Regions from separate parts of the Streptomyces sp. NPDC090077 genome, predicted to be linked through region 1. Evidence: riboswitches for the same ligand, from Rfam matches in the RefSeq annotation. Region 1 holds a riboswitch; the other holds the start of a gene.

Region 1 (9,895 bases):
GTGGGCGATTCGGCGGCCACCCGCCGTCCCGGGCCGATACCTGCACCGAGCGGCGAATGGAGCAACACGGGAAGCGGTCAGGGGCGCCCGGTCGTCCGGGAACTGGCTCAGCCCAGGACCTTTTCAGGGGGCAGGCAAATCGCTTGAAGGGCGCAGATCATCGGAGGTGCTCATCCACCGCGTCCAGCGCTGCGTTCCACGGGTACGGCCGCTTCTCTCCGGGAGGGTTCGGTTTGAAGCCGCCTTCACCGAAGAGGACTTGCACCCCGGCCTCCCGAAGGGTTCCCAGGGAGACTGGTAGTTGTGGGTGCTGGGCATAGGCGGCATTCACGCATGGCATGACGGCGAGCGGGATGTTCTTACCGAGGGCCTCGGCGACGAACCCGACGACGAAGCTGTCGGTGATGCCGAGAGCCCATCGGTTGATCGTGTTCGTGGTGGCGGGCGCCACGAGGACCGCGTCTGCGGGCGGCCAGACGTCCGGCTGGCCGGGGCGCTTGTACCGGAAGCGCACGGGATGCCCGGTGAGTGCCTCCAGCCCGGCCAAGCTGTCCTCCAGCCATTCGGCAGCCGAAGGCGTGAGCCCGAGGCAGACGTCCCAGCCGCGCGCCTGGGCGTCCTCGACCACACGTGCCACGTCGAAGACGGGCGGCGCAGCCGAGCAGAACAGGAAGAGCGTCCTCGTCGTCATGGCCCCGAGCCTATGCAGCCCCGGTTCGTGGCAACGACGTTGGCTGCACGCGCTGGTGACCGCGTGGCCGTGGAGAACCGCATCGCAGCCGCCCGCGAACTTGCCGAGCGAGTCGGAGGAGAGGCCGGCGATGTCCACTTGCTTTCGTTCGGCCGGGTGAACGTCGCACTTCACGACCTCGGTGCGGCGATCACCATGCGCAGCTATGACCAGGCCCTCGCCCAGGCACGCAACCTGAAGATGCCGCCGTCGGCGCTGACTTCACGCCGTGCCCGCTACATGGTCGACCGGGCACTAGTTCCCGCCCCTGGGCATCTACAAGCTGAGAAAGCACCACAACCGCCGGCCGCCGAGATCAGAGAAGCGCGTAGCGATCTGACGCGCCCCTGCGCTTCCGCCCTGCTCTGATCGACTTTTGCTGCAGGTATCAGCCCAGGACGGCGGCCGGACGCTTGGCCGGGAGGAGCGCGTAGCGATCTGTCGCGCCCGGGTGCACGCCAGCGGGCTCTGAGCGACCTTTGGTGCAGGTAGTCGCGCCCCTGGCCCCGGATCGGGGCTGGACGGGCCAGGATGCCCGGCGGGCCGGGGCCCGGCCCCTCGCGCATCGCTGAGAGACCCGCCCCTCCCTCTCTGGACCGTGCCGTTTCTTTGGGGGTTTCCCGGCAGTCTTTCGGCTTTCCGGGGCGGGACGGCCTGTCAAGGGTCGCCGAAGGCGATCGCGTAGCGACGCGACCGGAGGGAGCGCCCTTGACAGGCCGGCACGAACCGGAAGGACGATGGGACTGACGGGAAGCCCCCAACCTGCTCTGAGACCGCCCGAGGGGATTCCGCTTCCCGCCCCACCGGCCCGCACCCGGGAGGCGGGTGGGCAGCCGCCGCCCGGCCCCGGGGGGTCGAGGGGGAGATGGCGGGCCCGTACCGCGAGCCTCCGCCCCTACCCCCGCAGGTCCGTGAGCTGGGCCTCGAACCAGGCTGCCGGGGGGAGGGCCGTCGCGGCCGCGGCCAGGCGCTTCGTGCGTTCCGCGCGTTCCGCTTCCGGCATGGTGAGGGCCTCGTGGAGGGCTTCGGCCGTCGCCGTGACGTCGTACGGGCTGACCGTGAGGGCGTCCGCGCGGAGTTCCTCGTACGCTCCTGCCCCGGTGGACAGGACCAGGGCGCAGCCCGCCTCCGAGACGACCGGGATCTCCTTCGCGACGAGGTTCATGCCGTCGCGTACGGGGTTGATCAGTGCCACGTCGGCGAGGCGGTACGCGGCCAGGGAGCGGGCGAAGTCGTCCTGGACGGAGACGAGGACCGGCTGCCAGTCGTCCGTGCCGAACTCCGTGTTGATCTCCTCGGCCAGTTGCCCCACCGAGTCCGTGTAGTCCCGGTACACCTTCAGGTCCTGCCGGGACGGGTAGGCGGAGGCCAGGTGGACGACGCGGCCGCGCCACTCGGGGTGGGTGGTCAGGAGCTCTCGGTAGGCGAGCAGGCCGCGCAGGATGTTCTTCGACAGTTCGGTGCGGTCCACGCGGACGATCGTCCTGCGGTCGCCTACCTCGGCCCGGAGCGCGGCGAGCTTGTCGTCGACCTCCGGCCGGTGGGCGAGCGAGCGCAGGTCGTCGCCGTCCACCCCGAGGGGGTAGGCGGTCGCCGCGGTGAACCGCTTCTCCCCGTACCGGCCGTCCGCCGTCATCCTGCGGTGGTTGACCCCGGGGCCGCTGTTCCGGGGGACGTACGAGTCCGCGATGCCGCGCTCGTCGTCCATGGTGGCGCCGGTGACGAAGTTGAGCGCCCAGAGTTCGGTGTGGAACCCGAGGCGGTCCGCCCCGAGCATTCCCCACACCAGTTCCTTCCGGATGTCGTCCGGGAGCATGTCCAGGTACTCCCGCGACGCCCACGGCGTGTGCGTGAAGTGCGCGATCCGCAGGTCGGGGCGCAGTTCGCGGAGGGCCCCGGGGACCAGGGCGAGGTGGTAGTCCTGGACGAGGACGGAGGCGCCCTCGGCGGCCTCCTCGGCGAGGGCTTCGGCGAAGGCCCGGTTGTAGGCGGTGTACGAGGCCCAGCGCCGGCGGAACTCCGCGTCGAAGACGGGTTCGCGGGGGACGTCGTACAGGTGGTGGTGGGTGAACCAGAGCACGGAGTTCGCGATGCCGTTGTAGGCGTCGTCGTACACCGCGGGGTCGATGTCCAGCATCCGGACGCCCGGCTCGGAAACGCCGCGGCGGACGGCCTCCCGGTCGGCTTCGGAGAGGGCCGCGCAGATCCACAGGGCCTCCGGCTGCGCCGCGAGAGCGGCGGAGAGGCCGGAGACGAGGCCGCCGCCGCCGCGCCGGGCGCTGAGCGTGCCGTCGGCGTCGAGGGCGTACGAGAGCGGGCCGCGGTTGGCGGCGACGAGTACCTGAGAAGCCATGTCGCGAACCTAGCCCGGGGCCCGCTCGCTCAAACGTCCGGGAAATGTCCGGTTCGTCACGTACTGGTCAAAGGCGGGGTCACGCCACGCGCCGCCCCGCGTACTCCTTGATCTCCGCCATCGGCGGCCGCTCCTCCGTGTCCACGGGGTACGTGCGCGGCACGAACCCGTCCGGCCCCCGCTCGAACTGGGTCAGCTCCGGCCGTACGAGGTGTCCGCGCGAGAGCCGCAGCTGTGCGGTGCGGTAGATCGCGGCGGCCATACGGCCCAGGGCCTGCCCGTCCTGGTGCCGGTGCAGTCGGACCCCCACGTCCACCTGGGCCAGCGCATCCAGTCCGACCGTGTGCAGGGCGTCCACCAGCAGGCCCAGCTCCACCCCGTACCCGACGGGGAAGGGGAGGCGTTCCAGCAGGGAGCGGCGTACGGCGTACTCGCCGCCGAGCGGCTGGACGAAGCCGGCCAGCCGGGGCCAGTGGAGGTTGAGGAGGGGGCGGGCGACCAGTTCGGTGACGCGGCCGCCCTGGCCGGGGGTGTCGCCGAGGGGCCGGTCGTACATCGCCTTGACGAACTGCACCTGCGGGTCGGTGAGCAGCGGCCCGACGATCCCGGAGACGAAGGCGGAGTCGAAGTCCCGCAGGTCGGCGTCCACGAAGCAGACGACGTCCCCGGTGGTGGCCAGCAGGGAGCGCCACAGGACCTCGCCCTTGCCGGGCAGGGCCGGGATGCGGGGCAGGATCGCGTCCCGGTGCACGACCCGGGCGCCGGCCTTGGCGGCGACCTCGGCCGTACGGTCGGTGGAACCGGAGTCGACGACCACGAGCTCGTCCACCAGGGGGACGGGCGGGGCCTCGATCAGGTCGCGCCGGATGATCTCGACGATTTCCCCGACGGTGGCTTCCTCGTCGAGCGCGGGCAGCACCACGCTCACCGTCGTCCCGGCCGCCCGTTTCCGGTCGAGCAGCTGGTCGAGCGGTCGGTCGGCGGCGGACCAGGAGCGGTCGGCCAGCCAGCGCTCCACCTCATCCAGCACTCTCAGCACTCCTCGGGAGTCTTCGGCACTCGGCGTTTTTCAGCCGAATTGTGATCCATCTCGCGGTTCGGACGGCTGTCTCAACCACCCGTCCCTTCGGTTACAGTCTTGAACAACGCGAGAGACCACCGCATGCCGGGGGTCCCGCGCACAAACGCACCGGCGCGCCACAGAGCGCGTGTGTCCGGTGCCATACCGCTCATCCAGAGGGGCAGAGGGACACGGCCCGTTGAAGCCCCGGCAACCCTCCAGTCGGTTCTCGCTCGCGCGAGGCCCCGGCTAGGGAAGGTGCCAATTCCGTCTCATGGCGAAGTGCGCCATGGGGAAGATGAGGAGAAAGGGCCTCGCCATCATGGCTGCACAGACTGTCGCCACCTCTGTCGACCTCGGACCCGCCACCGGACTTTCCTGTCGCGAGTGCGGTACCCGCTTCGAGCTCGGCCCCATCTTCGCCTGCGTCGAGTGCTTCGGTCCGCTGGAAGTCGCCTACGAGCTCCCGCTCGGCGACCCGGAGGCCCTGCGCGCCGCGATCGAGGCCGGCCCGAACAACATCTGGCGCTACGCGCCGCTGCTGCCCGTCCCCGTGGACGTGGCCTCCAAGCCCAGCCTGAACCCGGGCTTCACCAAGCTCGTGGACGCCGAGAACCTGGCCAAGGAGCTGGGCGTCACCGGCAAGCTCTACGTCAAGGACGACTCCGGCAACCCGACGCACTCCTTCAAGGACCGCGTCGTGGCCATCGCCGTCGAGGCCGCCCGCGCCTTCGGCTTCACCACTCTGTCCTGCTCCTCCACCGGCAACCTGGCCGGCGCCGTCGGCGCCGCGGCCGCCCGGGCCGGCTTCCGCTCCTGCGTGTTCATCCCGCACGACCTGGAGCAGGGCAAGGTCGTCATGGCCGGTGTCTACGGCGGCGACCTCGTCGGCATCGAGGGCAACTACGACGACGTGAACCGCTTCTGCTCCGAGCTCATCGGCGACCCGCTGGGCGAGGGCTGGGGCTTCGTCAACGTCAACCTGCGCCCCTACTACGGCGAGGGCTCCAAGACCCTGGCGTACGAGATCTGCGAGCAGCTCGGCTGGCAGCTGCCCGACCAGATCGTCATCCCGATCGCGTCCGGCTCCCAGCTGACGAAGATCGACAAGGGTCTCCAGGAGCTGATCAAGCTCGGCCTCGTCGAGGACAAGCCGTACAAGATCTTCGGCGCCCAGGCCGAGGGCTGCTCCCCGGTGTCGACCGCCTTCAAGGCCGGTCACGACGTGGTCCGCCCGCAGAAGCCGAACACCATCGCCAAGTCCCTGGCGATCGGCAACCCGGCGGACGGCCCGTACGTCCTGGACATCGCGCGCCGCACCGGCGGCTTCGTCGAGGACGTCAACGACGAGCAGGTCGTCGAGGCCATCAAGATCCTGGCGCGCACCGAGGGCATCTTCGCCGAGACCGCGGGCGGCGTGACCGTCGGCGTGACGAAGAAGCTCATCGAGAACGGGCAGCTCGACCCGGCGCTGACCACCGTGGTCCTGAACACCGGCGACGGCCTCAAGACCCTGGAGGCGGTGGCGTCGGACAGCGGTCAGACCGCCACCATCCGCCCGAGCCTGGACGCCTTCCGCGCCGCCGGCCTGGCCTGACCCTTCCCTGCTCCCCCTGACACACCCGGAAAGGCGGTAGCGCCATGAGCGTCAACGTCCGCATCCCCACCATCCTGCGCACCTACACCGGCGGCGCCGCCGAGGTCCCGGCCGAGGGTGCGACCCTCGCCGAGGTCATCGCCTCCCTGGAGGCGAACCACCCGGGCATCGCCGCGCGCGTCCTGGACGACCAGGGCAAGCTGCGCCGCTTCGTGAACGTCTACGTCAACGACGACGACGTGCGCTTCGAGGGCGGTCTGGAGGCGGTGACGCCGGACGGCGCCGGCGTCTCGATCATTCCCGCCGTGGCCGGCGGCTGCTGACGTCCGACTGACGCGTTCAGATCAGAATTGCCCCCTCCGCTAAAAGTGGAGGGGGTAATTCTGTTTGATTGGGCGCGGTAGAGTTGGGGCAGTCCCCTCCGCTGTTCATGCCCGGCGCATATGAGCGGGCTGACGGATGGTTGACATTGAGTCAACATGCGCGTGCCTTTTGGGCCTTTGGTGCAGCTTGTCTGGCCCGAGTTGCCCTGGAATATGCCAAGTTTTCATCCTATTTACCGGTTTCCGTGTGTCCAGATTTCTCGTCGGATTGACCTGTTGCTGACAGCACCGGTGCGGATACATTCAGCCGCGGTCGAGGCGTTCCGGCGCAAGTTCTGACCCGGGACCGCGAAGTGCGGTCCCGCGCAAGGGCCAGTAATAGGGGAGTTAGGCATGGCTCAGGGCACCGTCAAGTGGTTCAACGCGGAGAAGGGCTACGGCTTCATCGCGGTCGACGGTGGTGCGGATGTGTTCGTCCACTACAGCGCCATCCAGATGGACGGATACCGCACCCTTGAAGAGGGTCAGCGGGTCGAGTTCGAGATCTCGCAGGGCCAGAAGGGTCCGCAGGCGGACATGGTCAAGCTCGCGGCCGGCTGAGTCGGAGCGAACGCGATCGGCCACCGACGCACGCACAGACGCATGAGGGGCTCACATCCGGGACAGGATGTGAGCCCCTCACGCATGTCGCCCCGCGCCGCCGCCGCGCCGCCGCCGCGTCACCGCCGCGCCGCCCGCGTGTTGCCTGAAGCCGCTTGCACTCGTGGGGGTCGAGTGCTAATCATTGGCGTTAGCACTCTCCCGGTGAGAGTGCTACCAAAACGAGGACCGGGCCGGTGAGGCCCGCAGGACCCGACGGGACGGAACCGTCGGATCCGCAGGCCGTCCGTCGCGGGCGCGGGCGCGGTCCGGAGCAATCCACCCTCTCCTTACGCCAGGCGGCGTGGGGGGAACCCCAGTCCTGGAGGACCACTTCAGATGGCCAAGATCATCGCGTTCAACGAGGAGGCCCGGCGCGGTCTCGAGCGTGGCATGAACCAGCTCGCCGACGCCGTCAAGGTCACCCTTGGCCCCAAGGGTCGCAACGTCGTCCTTGAGAAGAAGTGGGGCGCCCCCACGATCACCAACGACGGTGTCTCCATCGCCAAGGAGATCGAGCTCGAGGACCCGTACGAGAAGATCGGCGCCGAGCTGGTCAAGGAAGTCGCCAAGAAGACGGACGACGTCGCCGGTGACGGTACGACCACCGCGACCGTCCTCGCCCAGGCGCTCGTCCGCGAGGGTCTGCGCAACGTCGCCGCCGGCGCCAACCCGATGGCCCTCAAGCGCGGCATCGAGAAGGCCGTCGAGGCCGTCTCCGCCGCCCTGCTGGCGCAGGCCAAGGACGTCGAGACCAAGGAGCAGATCGCCTCCACCGCCTCGATCTCCGCCGCCGACACCCAGATCGGCGAGCTCATCGCCGAGGCCATGGACAAGGTCGGCAAGGAAGGCGTCATCACGGTCGAGGAGTCGCAGACCTTCGGTCTGGAGCTCGAGCTCACCGAGGGCATGCGCTTCGACAAGGGCTACATCTCGGCGTACTTCGCCACCGACATGGAGCGTATGGAGGCGTCGCTCGACGACCCGTACATCCTGATCGTCAACTCCAAGATCGGCTCGGTCAAGGACCTGCTGCCGCTCCTGGAGAAGGTCATGCAGTCCGGCAAGCCGCTGCTGATCATCGCCGAGGACGTCGAGGGCGAGGCCCTGTCGACCCTGGTCGTCAACAAGATCCGCGGCACCTTCAAGTCCGTCGCCGTCAAGGCCCCGGGCTTCGGCGACCGCCGCAAGGCCATGCTCGGCGACATCGCCATCCTCACGGGCGGCACGGTCATCTCCGAGGAGGTCGGCCTCAAGCTGGAGAACGCCGGTCTCGACCTGCTCGGCCGCGCCCGCAAGGTCGTCATCACCAAGGACGAGACCACCATCGTCGACGGTGCCGGTGACAGCGACCAGGTCCAGGGTCGCGTCAACCAGATCCGCGCCGAGATCGAGAACTCCGACTCGGACTACGACCGCGAGAAGCTCCAGGAGCGCCTCGCGAAGCTGGCCGGCGGCGTGGCCGTCATCAAGGCCGGTGCCGCGACCGAGGTCGAGCTCAAGGAGCGCAAGCACCGCATCGAGGACGCCGTTCGCAACGCGAAGGCGGCCGTCGAGGAGGGCATCGTCGCCGGCGGTGGCGTGGCCCTGCTGCAGGCCTCCTCGGTCTTCGAGAAGCTGGAGCTCACCGGTGACGAGGCGACCGGCGCCAACGCCGTGAAGCTCGCGCTGGAGGCCCCGCTGAAGCAGATCGCCGTCAACGGTGGTCTCGAGGGTGGCGTCGTCGTGGAGAAGGTGCGCAACCTGGCCGTCGGCCACGGTCTGAACGCCGCCACCGGCGAGTACGTCGACATGATCGCCGAGGGCATCATCGACCCGGCGAAGGTCACGCGCTCCGCGCTGCAGAACGCCGCGTCCATCGCCGCGCTCTTCCTGACCACCGAGGCCGTCATCGCCGACAAGCCGGAGAAGGCCGCCGCCGCTCCGGGCGGCATGCCGGGCGGTGACATGGACTTCTGATCGGCCCCTGGCTGATCGGCTGTTCTCGAACGAGGGCGGTACCCCTTCCTGGTGGAGGGGGTACCGCCCTCGGGCGTTTCCGCCGGGAGGGGGGCGGGATTGGTCATCGGCGGTTCCCTTCGCGGATGCGGGTCGCGTGGGCGCGGACCTCGGCCGGGGTGAGGGACGGGGTGAAGACCGGTGGGCGGGGGGCTTCGGGGCGGCAGGCGCGGCAGCGGCCGTCGGTGAAGGCGGCGGGCGGGCCGGGGGCGTGGCATTCGGTGCACTCGGCGCGGGGCGGGGGCTGGGCGGGCTCTGCCGGGGCCGGTGGTGCGGCGGGGAGTTTCGACTCCAGGCGTTTGCGGACCAGGGCCGCCGGGTGGTGGACCACGGGCGGCAGGCCGGCGGTGAGGGCGAGCCGGATCCGGTCGGGGGAGGCTCCCCGGGCCAGCCAGGGGACCAGGAGCGGGGCGAGGGCCGTGCAGTCGGCCTTGGAGAGCGCCAGGGCGGGGGCGGTGCGGCCGAGGGAGGCGAGGACGTCGTACGCGTCATCCGGGGCATCGGCCCGGGCCGGGGGTACCTGTGTGGGTGGTGGTGGGGCGGTCGGCGCGGGGGAATCCCTCTGGGTGAACCGGGCCCACCAGGCGCCGTCGCGGGGGGTGCGGGAGAAGTGCGTACGGGTGACCCAGCGGGTGACTTCGCCGGGCAGCCGCTGCCGTACGCGGTGCAGGTGCCCGGCGGTGGCCAGCCGGTTGAGGGCGGTGCGCAGGGCGCACTGGCCCCACAGGGGCAGGACGGCGGCCAGGGTCTTCACGCTGATGTCGGCGCCGTCCGGCAGCCGGTCGAGGTACCCGGCGACGGCCGCCTCGCGGGCCGGGAGGTGCGCGAAGTCGCGGGCGGTGCGGGGCGCTTGCTCCGGGGCGGCGATTTTGCCGTAGCCGGGCTTGGCGAGGGGGTGAGGGGCAGCACTAAGCTGAACGTCATCCATCGTGGATCGTTGTGTCCGATCTCGTTTGGTCAGGCCCTCGTTTCGGTGTTGGCGCACCGGCGGGGGCCGATTTTCGTTTCCAGCCGCAAGGTAGGGCCTGATGGCCCTGCGTGGCAAGCCGGTCACGGATCGTCATCCGGCCTGGTATGGGCGGCGGTCGGGGAGGGCGGTGGGTGGTGGGGGGGGGGGGCCCCCCCCCCCCCAACCACCAACAACGCCGCCCACACCCGCGCCGTCTCGACGCCCGCCGCCGGGCCCCCCCGCGGG
Region 2 (11,645 bases), on a different contig from region 1:
GACAGAGCAGGCCGCGAGCCTGAACCTGCCCTTCTCGGCGACGAACACCACGATCCTGGTGCTCTCCTCCCTCACCTGCCAGCTCGGCGTGTTCGCCGCAGAGCGCGGTGACGTGAAGAAGCTCCGGTCGTGGTTCATCATCACGTTCGTCATGGGTGCGATCTTCATTGGCGGCCAGGTGTTCGAGTACACCGAGCTGGTCAAGCACGAGGGCATGTCCCTCTCGTCCGGTCCGTACGGCACGGTGTTCTACCTGACCACCGGCTTCCACGGTCTGCACGTGACGGGCGGTCTCATCGCCTTCCTGCTGGTCCTCGGCCGGACGTACGCGGCCAAGAGGTTCACCCACGAACAGGCCACGTCGGCCATCGTCGTGTCCTACTACTGGCACTTCGTCGATGTCGTCTGGATCGGCCTCTTCGCGACGATCTACCTGATCAAGTAGCGAACACGTCGCCGGGTACCGCTCGGCACACCGTCCAGAAACACCGACGCAGAAGATCCTGACACCGGGGTAATCCGTGAAAAAGCTCTCCGCACGACGACGCCATCCGCTGGCGGCGGTCGTCGTTCTACTCTTCGCGCTGGCGGTCACGGGGGGGCTGTACGCCGCCTTCGCGCCCGCGGGCAAGGCGCAGGCCGATGAAACCGCCCAGTCCCTCGCCATCGAGGAGGGCAAGAAGCTCTACGCCGTGGGCTGCGCAAGCTGCCACGGAACCGGCGGTCAGGGTTCCACTGACGGCCCCAGCCTGGTCGGCGTCGGCTCCGCGGCCGTCGACTTCCAGGTGAGCACGGGCCGCATGCCCGCCCAGCAGCCCGGCGCCCAGGTGCCGAAGAAGCCGAACATCTACACCCAGCCCCAGATCGACCAGCTGGCGGCGTACATCGCTTCGCTCGGTGCCGGCCCGATCACGCCGACCGAGAAGCAGTACGACCCGGCCGGTGCCGACATCGCCGCTGGTGGCGAGCTGTTCCGCAACAACTGCGCGCAGTGCCACAACTTCACCGGCGAGGGTGGCGCGCTGACCAACGGCAAGTACGCCCCGAACCTCGAGGACGTCTCGCCGAAGCACATCTACGAGGCCATGCTCACCGGCCCGCAGAACATGCCCTCCTTCCCGGACAGCACCATGCCGGAGAAGCAGAAGAAGGACATCATCGCGTACCTCGAGAACGTCAACGGCGAGAAGTCCACCAGCCCCGGTGGCCTCAAGCTCGGCGGCCTCGGTCCCGTCTCCGAGGGTCTGTTCGGCTGGATCTTCGGTCTGGGTGCGCTGATCGCCGTTGCCGTCTGGGTCGCGGCCCACACCGCTAAGGCCAAGAAGTCATGAGTAGCCAAGACATTCCCGAAGACAAGCACCTGCCGAGCGAGCAGGGCGACGCGCACCACGGTGCCGTAGCGGTCGCGGACGACCCGTTCGCGGACCCCGGCCTCCCGGTCCACAAGCCGCGCATCCAGGACATCGACGAGCGGGCCGCCAAGCGGTCCGAGCGCACGGTCGCGATGCTGTTCACGCTGTCGATGCTGGCCACGATCGGCTTCATCGCCTCGTACGTGGCCCTCCCGGTCGACAAGATCGTGTTCATCTTCCCGATCGGCAAGGTCAGCGCGCTCAACTTCGCGCTCGGCATGACGCTCGGCACGGCCCTGTTCTGCATCGGCGCCGGCGCGGTCCACTGGGCCCGCACGCTGATGTCGGACGTCGAGGTCGCCGACGAGCGCCACGAGATCGCCGCCTCCCCGGAGGTCAAGGCGAAGGTCATGCAGGACTTCGCCGACGGTGCGAACGAGTCCGGCATCGGCCGCCGCCCGCTGATCCGCAACACGATGCTCGGCGCGCTGGCCCTGCTGCCGCTCTCCGCCGTCGTGATCCTGCGCGACCTGGGCCCGCTGCCCGAGGACAAGCTGCGCAAGACCCTGTGGTCCAAGGGCAAGCTGCTCATCAACCAGAACACGATGGAGCCGCTGCGTCCCGAGGACGTCCTGGTCGGTTCGCTGACCTTCGCCATGCCGGAAGGCCTGGAGGAGGACCAGCACGACTTCCAGACCCAGATCGCCAAGGCCGCCCTGATGATCGTCCGCATCAAGCCGGAGGACATCAAGGACAAGCAGGAGCTGGAGTGGTCCCACGAGGGAATCGTGGCCTTCTCCAAGATCTGCACCCACGTCGGCTGCCCGATCAGCCTGTACGAGCAGCAGACGCACCACGTGCTCTGCCCGTGCCACCAGTCCACCTTCGACCTCTCCGACGGCGCCCGTGTCATCTTCGGCCCGGCCGGTCACGCGCTTCCGCAGCTGCGGATCGGCGTGAATGACGAAGGCTTCCTCGAGGCGCACGGCGACTTCGAAGAGCCCGTCGGTCCTGCATTCTGGGAGCGCGGATGAGCACCGCTGACAACAACGCGCGCAACGCGTCGCGCGGCGAGCGCGTAGCCGACTGGGCGGACGGCCGCCTGGGCATCTACGGCCTCGCCAAGGCCAACATGCGCAAGATCTTCCCGGACCACTGGTCCTTCATGCTGGGTGAGATCTGCCTCTACAGCTTCATCATCATCATCCTCACGGGTGTGTACCTGACGCTGTTCTTCCACCCGAGCATGAACGAGGTCGTGTACCACGGCTCGTACGTGCCGATGCAGGGCGTCATGATGTCCGAGGCCTTCGCCTCGACCCTGGACATCAGCTTCGACGTCCGCGGTGGCCTGCTGATCCGCCAGATCCACCACTGGGCGGCGCTGATCTTCGTCGCGGCCATGGTCGTGCACATGATGCGCGTCTTCTTCACCGGCGCGTTCCGCAAGCCGCGTGAGGTCAACTGGATCTTCGGCTTCCTGCTGCTGGTCCTCGGCATGTTCACCGGCTTCACCGGTTACTCGCTGCCGGACGACCTGCTCTCGGGTACCGGTGTCCGCTTCATGCAGGGCGCCATCCTCTCCGTCCCGGTCGTCGGCACCTACCTGTCGATGTTCCTCTTCGGCGGGGAGTTCCCGGGCGGCGACTTCGTCGCACGCTTCTACTCGGTGCACATCCTGCTGCTGCCCGGCATCATGATGGGCCTGCTGGTCGCGCACCTGATCCTGGTGTTCTTCCACAAGCACACCCAGTTCGCCGGCCCCGGCAAGACGAACAACAACGTCGTCGGCATGCCGCTGCTGCCGGTCTACATGGCCAAGGCCGGAGGCTTCTTCTTCCTGGTCTTCGGTGTCATCGCGGCCATCGCGGCGATCGCCTCGATCAACCCGATCTGGGCGCTCGGCCCGTACCGCCCGGACCACGTGTCCACCGGTGCGCAGCCCGACTGGTACATGGGTATGCCGGAAGGCCTCATCCGAGCCATGCCGGGCTGGGAGATCAACCTGTGGGGCCACACGCTCGTCCTGGGCGTGTTCATCCCGCTGCTGCTCTTCCCGCTGGTCCTCGGCGCCATCGCCGTCTGGCCGTTCATCGAGTCCTGGGTCACCGGCGACAAGCGCGAGCACCACATCCTGGACCGCCCGCGCAACGTCCCGACCCGTACGGCCTTCGGTGTCGCCTGGATCTCGGAGTACATCGTGCTCCTCATCGGCGGCGGCAACGACATGTTCGCGCAGTACTTCCACCTGTCGATCAACTCGATCACGTGGTTCGTCCGGATCGGCTTCTTCGTCGTCCCGGTCCTGGCCTTCATCGCCACCAAGCGGATCTGCCTCGGCCTCCAGCGCCGGGACCACGACAAGGTGCTGCACGGTCGCGAGACCGGCATCATCAAGCGTCTGCCGCACGGTGAGTTCGTCGAGGTCCACGAGCCGCTGTCGCAGGGCAAGCTGCACACGCTCACCGCGCACGAGCAGTACCGCCCGGTCGAGATCGGCCCGACGGTCGACGAGAACGGCGTCGAGCGCAAGGTGACGCGCACCGAGAAGCTGCGGGCGAAGCTCAGCAAGGGCTTCTACGCGGAGAACAACCAGATTCCGAAGCCCACGGTGGAGGAGTACCAGGAGATCCAGGCCGGACACGGCCACCACTGATCTCCGGCACGACCGCTTGAGGGACCGGCCCCGCCGGTCCTGGTGTCGCCACGGCGAGAGCCCCGTCCAGTCGCTGGACGGGGCTCTTTGCCGTCCCCCGGGCTGGATAGGCTAGAGATCCTTCCCATTCGACGTACGACCCCCGACGAGCAGCAGGAGCTGACCATGAACGTTGCGACCCCGGCAGGCGGCGACAGCGTGGCGGCCCGCGGCTGGCCGGGCGTGCTGGAAGCGCTGCTGAACCGCCAGGACCTCGCCAGCGAGGACACCGCCTGGGCGATGGAGCGGATCATGCGCGGCGAGGCCACGGACGCGCAGATCGCCGGCTTCGCGGTGGCCCTGCGGGCCAAGGGCGAGACGGTGGCCGAGTACACCGGGCTGGTCCGGACGATGTACGCCCACGCCAACCTGATCGAGGTGCCCGGGCGGACGGTCGACATCGTCGGCACCGGTGGCGACGGCGCCAAGACGGTCAACATCTCGACCATGTCCGCCATCGTGGCCGCCGGAGCCGGCGCCAAGATCGTCAAGCACGGCAACCGGGCGGCGTCCTCCGCCAGCGGCTCCTCCGACGTGCTGGAGAAGCTCGGCGTCAACCTCGCCCTCACCCCGCGGCGGGTGGCCGAGGTCGCCGAGGAGGCCGGCATCACCTTCTGCGCCGCGGTCGTCTTCCACCCGGCCCTGCGGTACGCCGCCTCGGCCCGCCGCGACCTCGGGGTGCGCACCGCGTTCAACGGCCTCGGCCCGCTCACCAACCCCGCCCGCGTCACGGCGCAGGCGGTCGGCGTGGCGGACCCGCGGCTGGCCCCGATCATGGCCGGGGTGCTCGCCGAGCGGGGCACCTCCGCCCTGGTGTTCCGCGGGGACGACGGCCTGGACGAGCTGACCACCACCGGGACCTCCCGGGTGTGGTGGGTACGCGACGGCGAGGTCACGGAGCACGCCTTCGACCCGCGCGACGTCGGCATCGGGACGGTCGACATCTCGGCCCTGCGCGGCGGGGACCCCTCGTACAACGCGGACGTCGCCCGCCGGCTGCTGGCGGGGGAGACGGGACCGGTGCGCGACGCCGTCCTGCTGAACTCGGCGAGCGCCCTGGTGGCCCTGGATCCCGGCACGGGCACGCTGGAGGAGCAGCTCGCGGCCGCCATGGCCCGCGCGGCCGAGTCCATCGACTCCGGGTCGGCGCGCGCCACCCTGGAGCGCTGGGTGGCGGCCAGCAACGCCTGATCCCGGGCGCTCCTCCCGCACACGGCCCCGGTCCACGATGTGGACCGGGGTCTTGCGCGTGCGGGATCTTGTGGCAGGATGCTCTCCAAGGTCACGAGTGACAGCGTTTAGGCCCCGGCTTGCTGTCCGGCAACCCTCCTTCCGTGGCGGGGTGCCCCGGGTGATGACCAGGTCGTAGGCAGCGAGGTCTACGGCAAGCGCGGATCCCTCGACACCAGGGGTCCTGGTCTCTCGAGGAGCGTTTTCCGTGAGCAAGCGAATGCGATAGGGCGAATCCGCCCCTTCTTCACCCCTCGGATCAGGGCCGTTTCCGCGTGCCCCCGATCAGTCCGAGGACTTTCCCGTACCCCCTGACGGCCGCGCCGCCGCACCCGCGTACGGGCACACCGAAGCCATTCAGCCCTGCCTGCCGGGAGATACCGCCATGTCCGCATTCCTGAACGCCGCCACCACCGCCTGCGCCACCGCCGCCGAGGGCCCCGCCTGTGAGGGACCGCTGCCGGTGCTCGGCCGGGACGTCACCGTTCCCCTCGTCACCGGCGGCGAGGTCACCTACGCCGCCCTCGACTACGCGGCCAGCGCCCCGGCGCTCCAGCGGGTCTGGGACGACGTCGCCGCGTACGCCCCGTACTACGGCAGCGTCCACCGCGGTGCCGGCTACCTCTCGCAGCTGTCCACCGACCTGTTCGAGCAGAGCCGCGTCACGGTCGCCGAGTTCCTCGACTGCCGCCCCTCCGACCAGGTCGTCTTCACCCGCTCCACCACCGATTCCCTCAACCTGCTCGCCGCAGCGCTGCCCGCCGACTGCCAGGTGTTCGTCTTCGAGACCGAGCACCACGCCTCGCTGCTGCCCTGGGGCGACGCCCGGGTCACCTACCTCAACGCCCCCCGCACCCCCGGCGAGGCCGTCGCCACCCTGGAGCGGGCCCTCGCCGACCGCGAGCCCTACGGCCCGGCGCTCGTGTGCGTCACCGGCGCGTCCAACGTCACCGGTGAGCTGTGGCCGGTGAAGGAGCTCGCCGCCGCCGCGCACGCCCACGGCGCCCGGATCGTGCTGGACGCCGCCCAGCTGGCCCCCCACCACCCCGTCTCCGTGCGGGAGCTGGACGTGGACTGGGTCGCCTTCTCGGGGCACAAGCTGTACGCGCCCTTCGGCTCGGGCGTGCTCGCCGGCCGGGCCGACTGGCTCCAGGAGGCCGAGCCGTACCTCGCCGGGGGCGGCGCCTCCCGCAAGGTGGCCCGCCGCGAGGACGGGGGCGTCGACGTCGAGTGGCACACCACCGCCGCCCGCCACGAGGCCGGCTCCCCGAACGTCATCGGCGTCTACTCCATCGCCTCCGCCTGCCGCGCGCTGCAGGAGGCGGGCTTCGAGAACCTGGTCGCCCGGGAGGAGCACCTCATCGCCAAGGTCCGCGAGGGCCTCGCGGAGGTCCCGGCCGTGCGGGTGCTGTCCCTGTTCGGGGACGACGCGCCGCGCGTCGGCGTCATCTCGTTCGTGGTCGACGGCTGGAACAGCTCGCACTTCGCGGCCGCGCTGTCCGCCGAGTACGGGATCGGGGTGCGGGACGGCCTGTTCTGCGCCCACCCGCTGGTACGCACCCTGCTGGGCAGCGAGCCGCAGGCCCAGGGCGAGTGCGGGGCGCCGGAGGCGGCGCCGGGGGAGCGGTCGCTGAACGCGATCCGGGTCAGCTTCGGGGCGGGCACCCCGGACGAGCACGTGGAGCGGTTCGTCGGCGCGGTGAAGGAACTCGTCGCGGACGGTGCGAAGTGGCAGTACCGCACGGAAGAGGGCCGCTGCGTCCCGGCCGTGTAGGCACGGGGAGCGGCCCCCGGTACCGGCCCGGAGAGAGGGCTACGCGTCGAGGCCGATGGCGAAGGCGGCTTCGAGGTCGTGCTGGGAGTACGTGCGGAACGCGACGTGCGTGTCGGTGGCCTCGACGCCCGGGATCTTGCTGATGCGGCCCGGGATGATGTCCGCGAGGTTCTCGTGCCGGGCCACCCGGACCAGGGCGATCAGGTCGTACGTACCGGTGACGGAGTAGACCTCGCTGACGCTGTCCAGCTGCGCGATGGACTCGGCGATCTCGGGGATCCGGTCCACGCTGGTCTTGATGAGCACGATCGCGGTGATCACGGTTGGCTGTCTCCCTCGCCGGCAGTCACTGGTCTCCTCACTGTAGTCGTACGGCGGTAGCGGGCCCACGCGTAGCAGAAGCCGAGCGAGAAGCCCACGACGTGGGCCAGGTACGCCACTCCCGGACCGCTCCCCGCGCGGTGCGCGGCCAGCCACTGGAGGCCGAACCAGAACAGCAGCACGATCCAGGCGGGGAAGCGCAGCGGCAGGAACAGCAGGAACGGGAACAGGCTCGTGACCCGGGCCCGCGGGAAGAGGCAGAGGAAGGCCCCCAGCGCCGCCGAGATGGCCCCGGAGGCGCCCACCAGGGTCTGGTCCGAGGAGGCGTTGGCCGCCGCGTAGGCCGCCAGCGCGAGGTATCCCGTGCAGACGTAGAAGACGAGGAACGGCGCCCGGCCCATCCGCTCCTCCGTCATGGCGCCGAAGACGTAGAGGAACAGCATGTTCCCGAGCAGGTGCAGCCAGCTGCCGTGGACGAAGAGCGCCGTCAGCGGGGTCAGCAGCGGGCGCCCGGCCCCCGAGAACAGCTCGTCCGGGACGACGCCCCAGTGCCGGAAGTACGCCGTCCCGGTCTCCGTCAGCAGATCGCCCGTCCCGTAGGCCGGGTTCAGGCCAGAAGCGGGGCCGAGGAAGAACACCGCGCAGCAGGCGGCGATCAGCGCGTACGTGACCACGGGCCCCCGCGCGGCATCGCACAGGGTCCGCCACTTTACGATCATGCGACAGAGCATGACGCAGGCGGACCCACCTGAGGGTGGTGCCAGGCCGTAGGGTTACGTGCTGCGGTCCGCCGACCGCGGCGTAGGGCTTTGATTGAATGAGCTACGAAGGAGAGAGCGGCCTGATGACGGTTCCCCTGCCGACCGACACCACCCGGTGGCGCTGCACCCTGTGCGGCAACCTCACGCGGTTCGATGTCACCCGTTCGTCGAAGGTCGTGGAGTACGTCCACCTCGATCTTGCCGGGGAGCCCAAGGTCGAGGAGCGCGAGGTGGTCAGTGAGACCATCGAGTCGGTCCGCTGCCGCTGGTGCAACGCGGTGGACCAGATCGAGCTCGTGGACAGGCCGGGCACCGACTCCTGAGGGAGCCGGGCCCACAGTAGATCACGGTAGGGGTGACGGATTGTGGAGCCAGCAAGCGGCGCGACGCCGGCCGACGCGGCCGGCGACGCCGCGGAGGTCCTCGACCGCCCGCTGCCGGAAGGCGTGCGGCGCCGGGTCGTCGCGATCGTGTCGGAGGCCTTCGGCGGTCTGACGGTCGGGGACCTCCCGGCGCAGCTGCGCCAGTACGCCCGGTTCACCCCGACCCGGCGCGCCAAGTTCGCGGGCAACGCCATGGCCGCGGCCGTGGAGACCGACGGGGTGTTCCGCAGCCGGATCGCGGAGAAGCTGCGCGAGGCGCAGCCGGAGCTGGCCGGGGCACTGGAGTCGGGGGCCCCGCCCGCCGCGGCGGACCCGCTGGACGTGGCTGCCGCGGCGTACGTGCTGCGCCCGGCGGGCTGGGTCAAGCTGGTGGCGTCCGCCGGTGAGGAGGCGCAGCGCGCCGATGCCGAGCGGGTCGGCGACGAGACCCGGCGGGAGCTGGAGCGGCTGCGCGAGGAGCTGGCCCACCTGAAGGAGGCCCAGCGTTCCGGCGGTGAGCAGGTGCGGGCCGAGCTGGAGGCCGCCCGCAAGGAAGCGGAATCGCTTCAGCGCAAGCTGCGCAGCGCCCTGAGCGACGTCAAGCGGGGCGAGGCGGCGCTGCGGAAGCTGAACGGCGAGATCGACGGGATCCGCGGTGAGGCGGCGGCGCAGGTGGCGGCCGCGGAGAGCGAGTCCCGGCGCCTGAAGTCCCGTCTCGCGGAGGTGGAGTCGGCGCTGGAGACCTCGCGCCGGGCCACCCGGGAGGGGCGCAGCATCGAGGACATGCGGCTGCGGCTGCTGCTGGACACCGTGCTGGACGCGGCGGCGGGGCTGCGCCGCGAGCTGGCGCTGCCGCCGGTGTCCACGCGGCCGGCGGACACCGTGGACGCGGTGGAGCCGGGCCGGATGACGCCGAAGGACATCGCGGCGCGGGCCCTGTCGGAGACCGATCCGGCGCTGCTGGACCAGCTGTTGGCGCTTCCTCAGGCGCATCTGGTGGTCGACGGGTACAACGTGACGAAGACCGGCTATCCGACGATGCCGCTGGAGAAGCAGCGGTTGCGGCTGCTGGGCGGGCTGTCGATGCTGGCTGCGCAGACGGGTGCGGAGATGACGTGCGTCTTCGACGGTGCGGAGCTGGCGGCGCCGGTGCTGCTCGCGCCGCCGCGCGGGGTGCGCGTGCTGTTCTCCAAGGCGGGTGTGACGGCGGACGAGTTGATCCGCCAGCTGGTGCGGGCCGAGCCGCCCGGCCGTCCGGTGGTGGTGGTCTCCACCGACCGGGAGGTGGCCGACGGGGTGGCGAAGGCGGGTGCCCGGCCGGTGACGTCCGCCTTGCTGCTGAAGCGGCTCGCGCGCGTTTCGTGACGCAAGTGGAGGACGTACCGTCAGCTCCTCGGTACGCAGCGTGGGGCTTCTGTGAAGGAAGCGGAACGGCGTCGGGATTTTTTCTGCAGGGGGTTTGAAGTGATCAAGGACGGCTCGCTAGGGTCCGCTCAAACCTTCGTGCGGTAGCTCACCCGTTCGGGTGTGGGCCCCTGAGGAGAAGGAGCCCGCCCCCGTGGCGTCCCACCGTCGGCCCAAGCCGCCCGCCCGCACGCGCGTGACCGTGCTCACCGCCACCGCCGCCGCGGCGGTCGCCCTCTCCGGCCAGTCCGCCGTGGCCGCCCCCGGCGGACCGGACAAGGACGAGGTCAAGACCGAGGTCGACGCCCTCTACGACGAGGCCGAGCGGGCCACCGAGAAGTTCAACGGGGCCCGCGAGCACCAGGAGCGCCTCGAAAAGGAGATCGCGCAGCTCCAGGACGCCGTGGCCCGCGACCAGGGCGAGCTCAACGACCTGCGCAACACCCTCGGTTCGCTGGCCGCCGCCCAGTACCGGGGCGGCGGCATCGACCCCTCCGTCGCACTCCTGCTCTCCGCCGACCCCGAGACCTACCTCGACAAGGCCGCCACGCTCCAGCAGCTGACCGGCCGGCAGCTGGAGGCGGTGGCCAGGATCCAGGCGAAACAGCGCACCCTCGCCCAGCAGCGCCAGGAAGCCGCGGGCAAGCTCGCCGACCTCGACGCCGCCCGCAAGGAGCTCGCCGGGCAGAAGAAGGCCGCCCAGGGCAAGCTCGCCGAGGCCCAGGCCCTCCTCAACACCCTGAGCGCACAGGACCGCAGCCGCCTCAGGGCCGAGGAGGCCGGGCGGAGCAGGGCCGGGGAGAAGGCCGCCCCCGCCGTGAACGCCTCCGGCCGCGCCGCGGCCGCGCTGGCCGCGGCGAAGACCAAGCTGGGCAGCGCGTACGTCATGGGCGCCACCGGCCCCGGCGCGTACGACTGCTCCGGGCTGACCCAGTGGGCCTACGGCCAGGCCGGCATCGGCATCACCCGCACCACCTACACCCAGGCGAACGAGGGCACGCGCATCGGCCGCAGCCAGCTCCAGCCCGGCGACCTGGTCTTCTTCTACGACGACCTGCACCACGTCGGCCTGTACGCCGGCAACAACACCACCCTGCACGCCTCCAACCCGCGCGGCGGCGTCAAGTACGAGTCGATGGACAACATGCCCTTCCAGTTCGGCGTCCGCATCTGACCCCGCACGGGGGACGCGCCGCACACCGCCCATCCGGGCGAATTGCACGGACCCGCTGTGACCTCGCGCCCCGCCCATGACCTGCGTCTGAGGCGGGGCGCGGGCGCGAGGGGCCCCCGGGGGTCGTTGGCCGGTGCGTGGCCGCACGGTTACTGTCTGCCAGCGCGGAACCCGGCACACGGCCGTCCACGGGGGGCGGACCCGGGCCCCGCGCAGCCGAAGGGAGCGGTTCCCCATGGCGTCCCACCGCCGGTCCGGGCCCAGCGGCCTCGACCGGAACACCAAGGTCACCGCCTTCACCGCCGCCGCGGCCGGCGCCGCCGTGGCCCTCACGGGCGCACCCGCGCTCGCCTCCCCGGGGCTCCCCCAGGAGCCCGCCGGAGGCGCCCGCGCCCAGGTCGACCGGCTCTTCGAGGAGGCCGAGCAGGCCACCGAGCGGTACAACCGGGCCGGCGAGAAGGCCGACGCCCTGCGCGCCGAGATCAGCCGCGCCCAGGACGCCGTCGCCCGCGGCCAGGACCGCATCAACACCATGCGCGGGGTCCTCGGAACCTTCGCCGGCGCCCAGTACC

The links. A riboswitch is a leader RNA that binds a small molecule or an ion and turns the genes downstream of it on or off. The one in region 1 is predicted to bind S-adenosylmethionine.
Region 2: another riboswitch for S-adenosylmethionine. It lies ahead of ACIPW5_RS37485 (aminotransferase class V-fold PLP-dependent enzyme); the one in region 1 lies ahead of thrC (threonine synthase).

The regions. Positions count from the first base shown of each region.
Region 1 covers NZ_JBIVEG010000062.1:30-9,924, reverse strand. The annotation lists gene ACIPW5_RS39645 (flavoprotein) at 158-691, opposite strand; gene ACIPW5_RS39640 (hypothetical protein) at 755-1,099, shown strand; gene ACIPW5_RS39635 (trehalose-6-phosphate synthase) at 1,626-3,083, opposite strand; gene ACIPW5_RS39630 (glucosyl-3-phosphoglycerate synthase) at 3,163-4,113, opposite strand; SAM riboswitch class I at 4,310-4,448, shown strand; gene thrC (threonine synthase) at 4,466-5,740, shown strand; gene ACIPW5_RS39620 (MoaD/ThiS family protein) at 5,785-6,063, shown strand; gene ACIPW5_RS39615 (cold-shock protein) at 6,457-6,663, shown strand; gene groL (chaperonin GroEL) at 7,042-8,661, shown strand; gene ACIPW5_RS39605 (hypothetical protein) at 8,765-9,628, opposite strand.
Region 2 covers NZ_JBIVEG010000045.1:12,845-24,489, reverse strand. The annotation lists gene ACIPW5_RS37510 (heme-copper oxidase subunit III) at 1-445, shown strand, start outside; gene ACIPW5_RS37505 (c-type cytochrome) at 522-1,331, shown strand; gene ACIPW5_RS37500 (Rieske 2Fe-2S domain-containing protein) at 1,328-2,386, shown strand; gene ACIPW5_RS37495 (cytochrome bc complex cytochrome b subunit) at 2,383-4,008, shown strand; gene trpD (anthranilate phosphoribosyltransferase) at 4,174-5,238, shown strand; SAM riboswitch class IV at 5,328-5,444, shown strand; gene ACIPW5_RS37485 (aminotransferase class V-fold PLP-dependent enzyme) at 5,663-7,051, shown strand; gene ACIPW5_RS37480 (Lrp/AsnC family transcriptional regulator) at 7,091-7,372, opposite strand; gene ACIPW5_RS37475 (rhomboid family intramembrane serine protease) at 7,369-8,103, opposite strand; gene ACIPW5_RS37470 (hypothetical protein) at 8,217-8,456, shown strand; gene ACIPW5_RS37465 (NYN domain-containing protein) at 8,496-9,860, shown strand; gene ACIPW5_RS37460 (NlpC/P60 family protein) at 10,054-11,073, shown strand; gene ACIPW5_RS37455 (NlpC/P60 family protein) at 11,309-11,645, shown strand, end outside.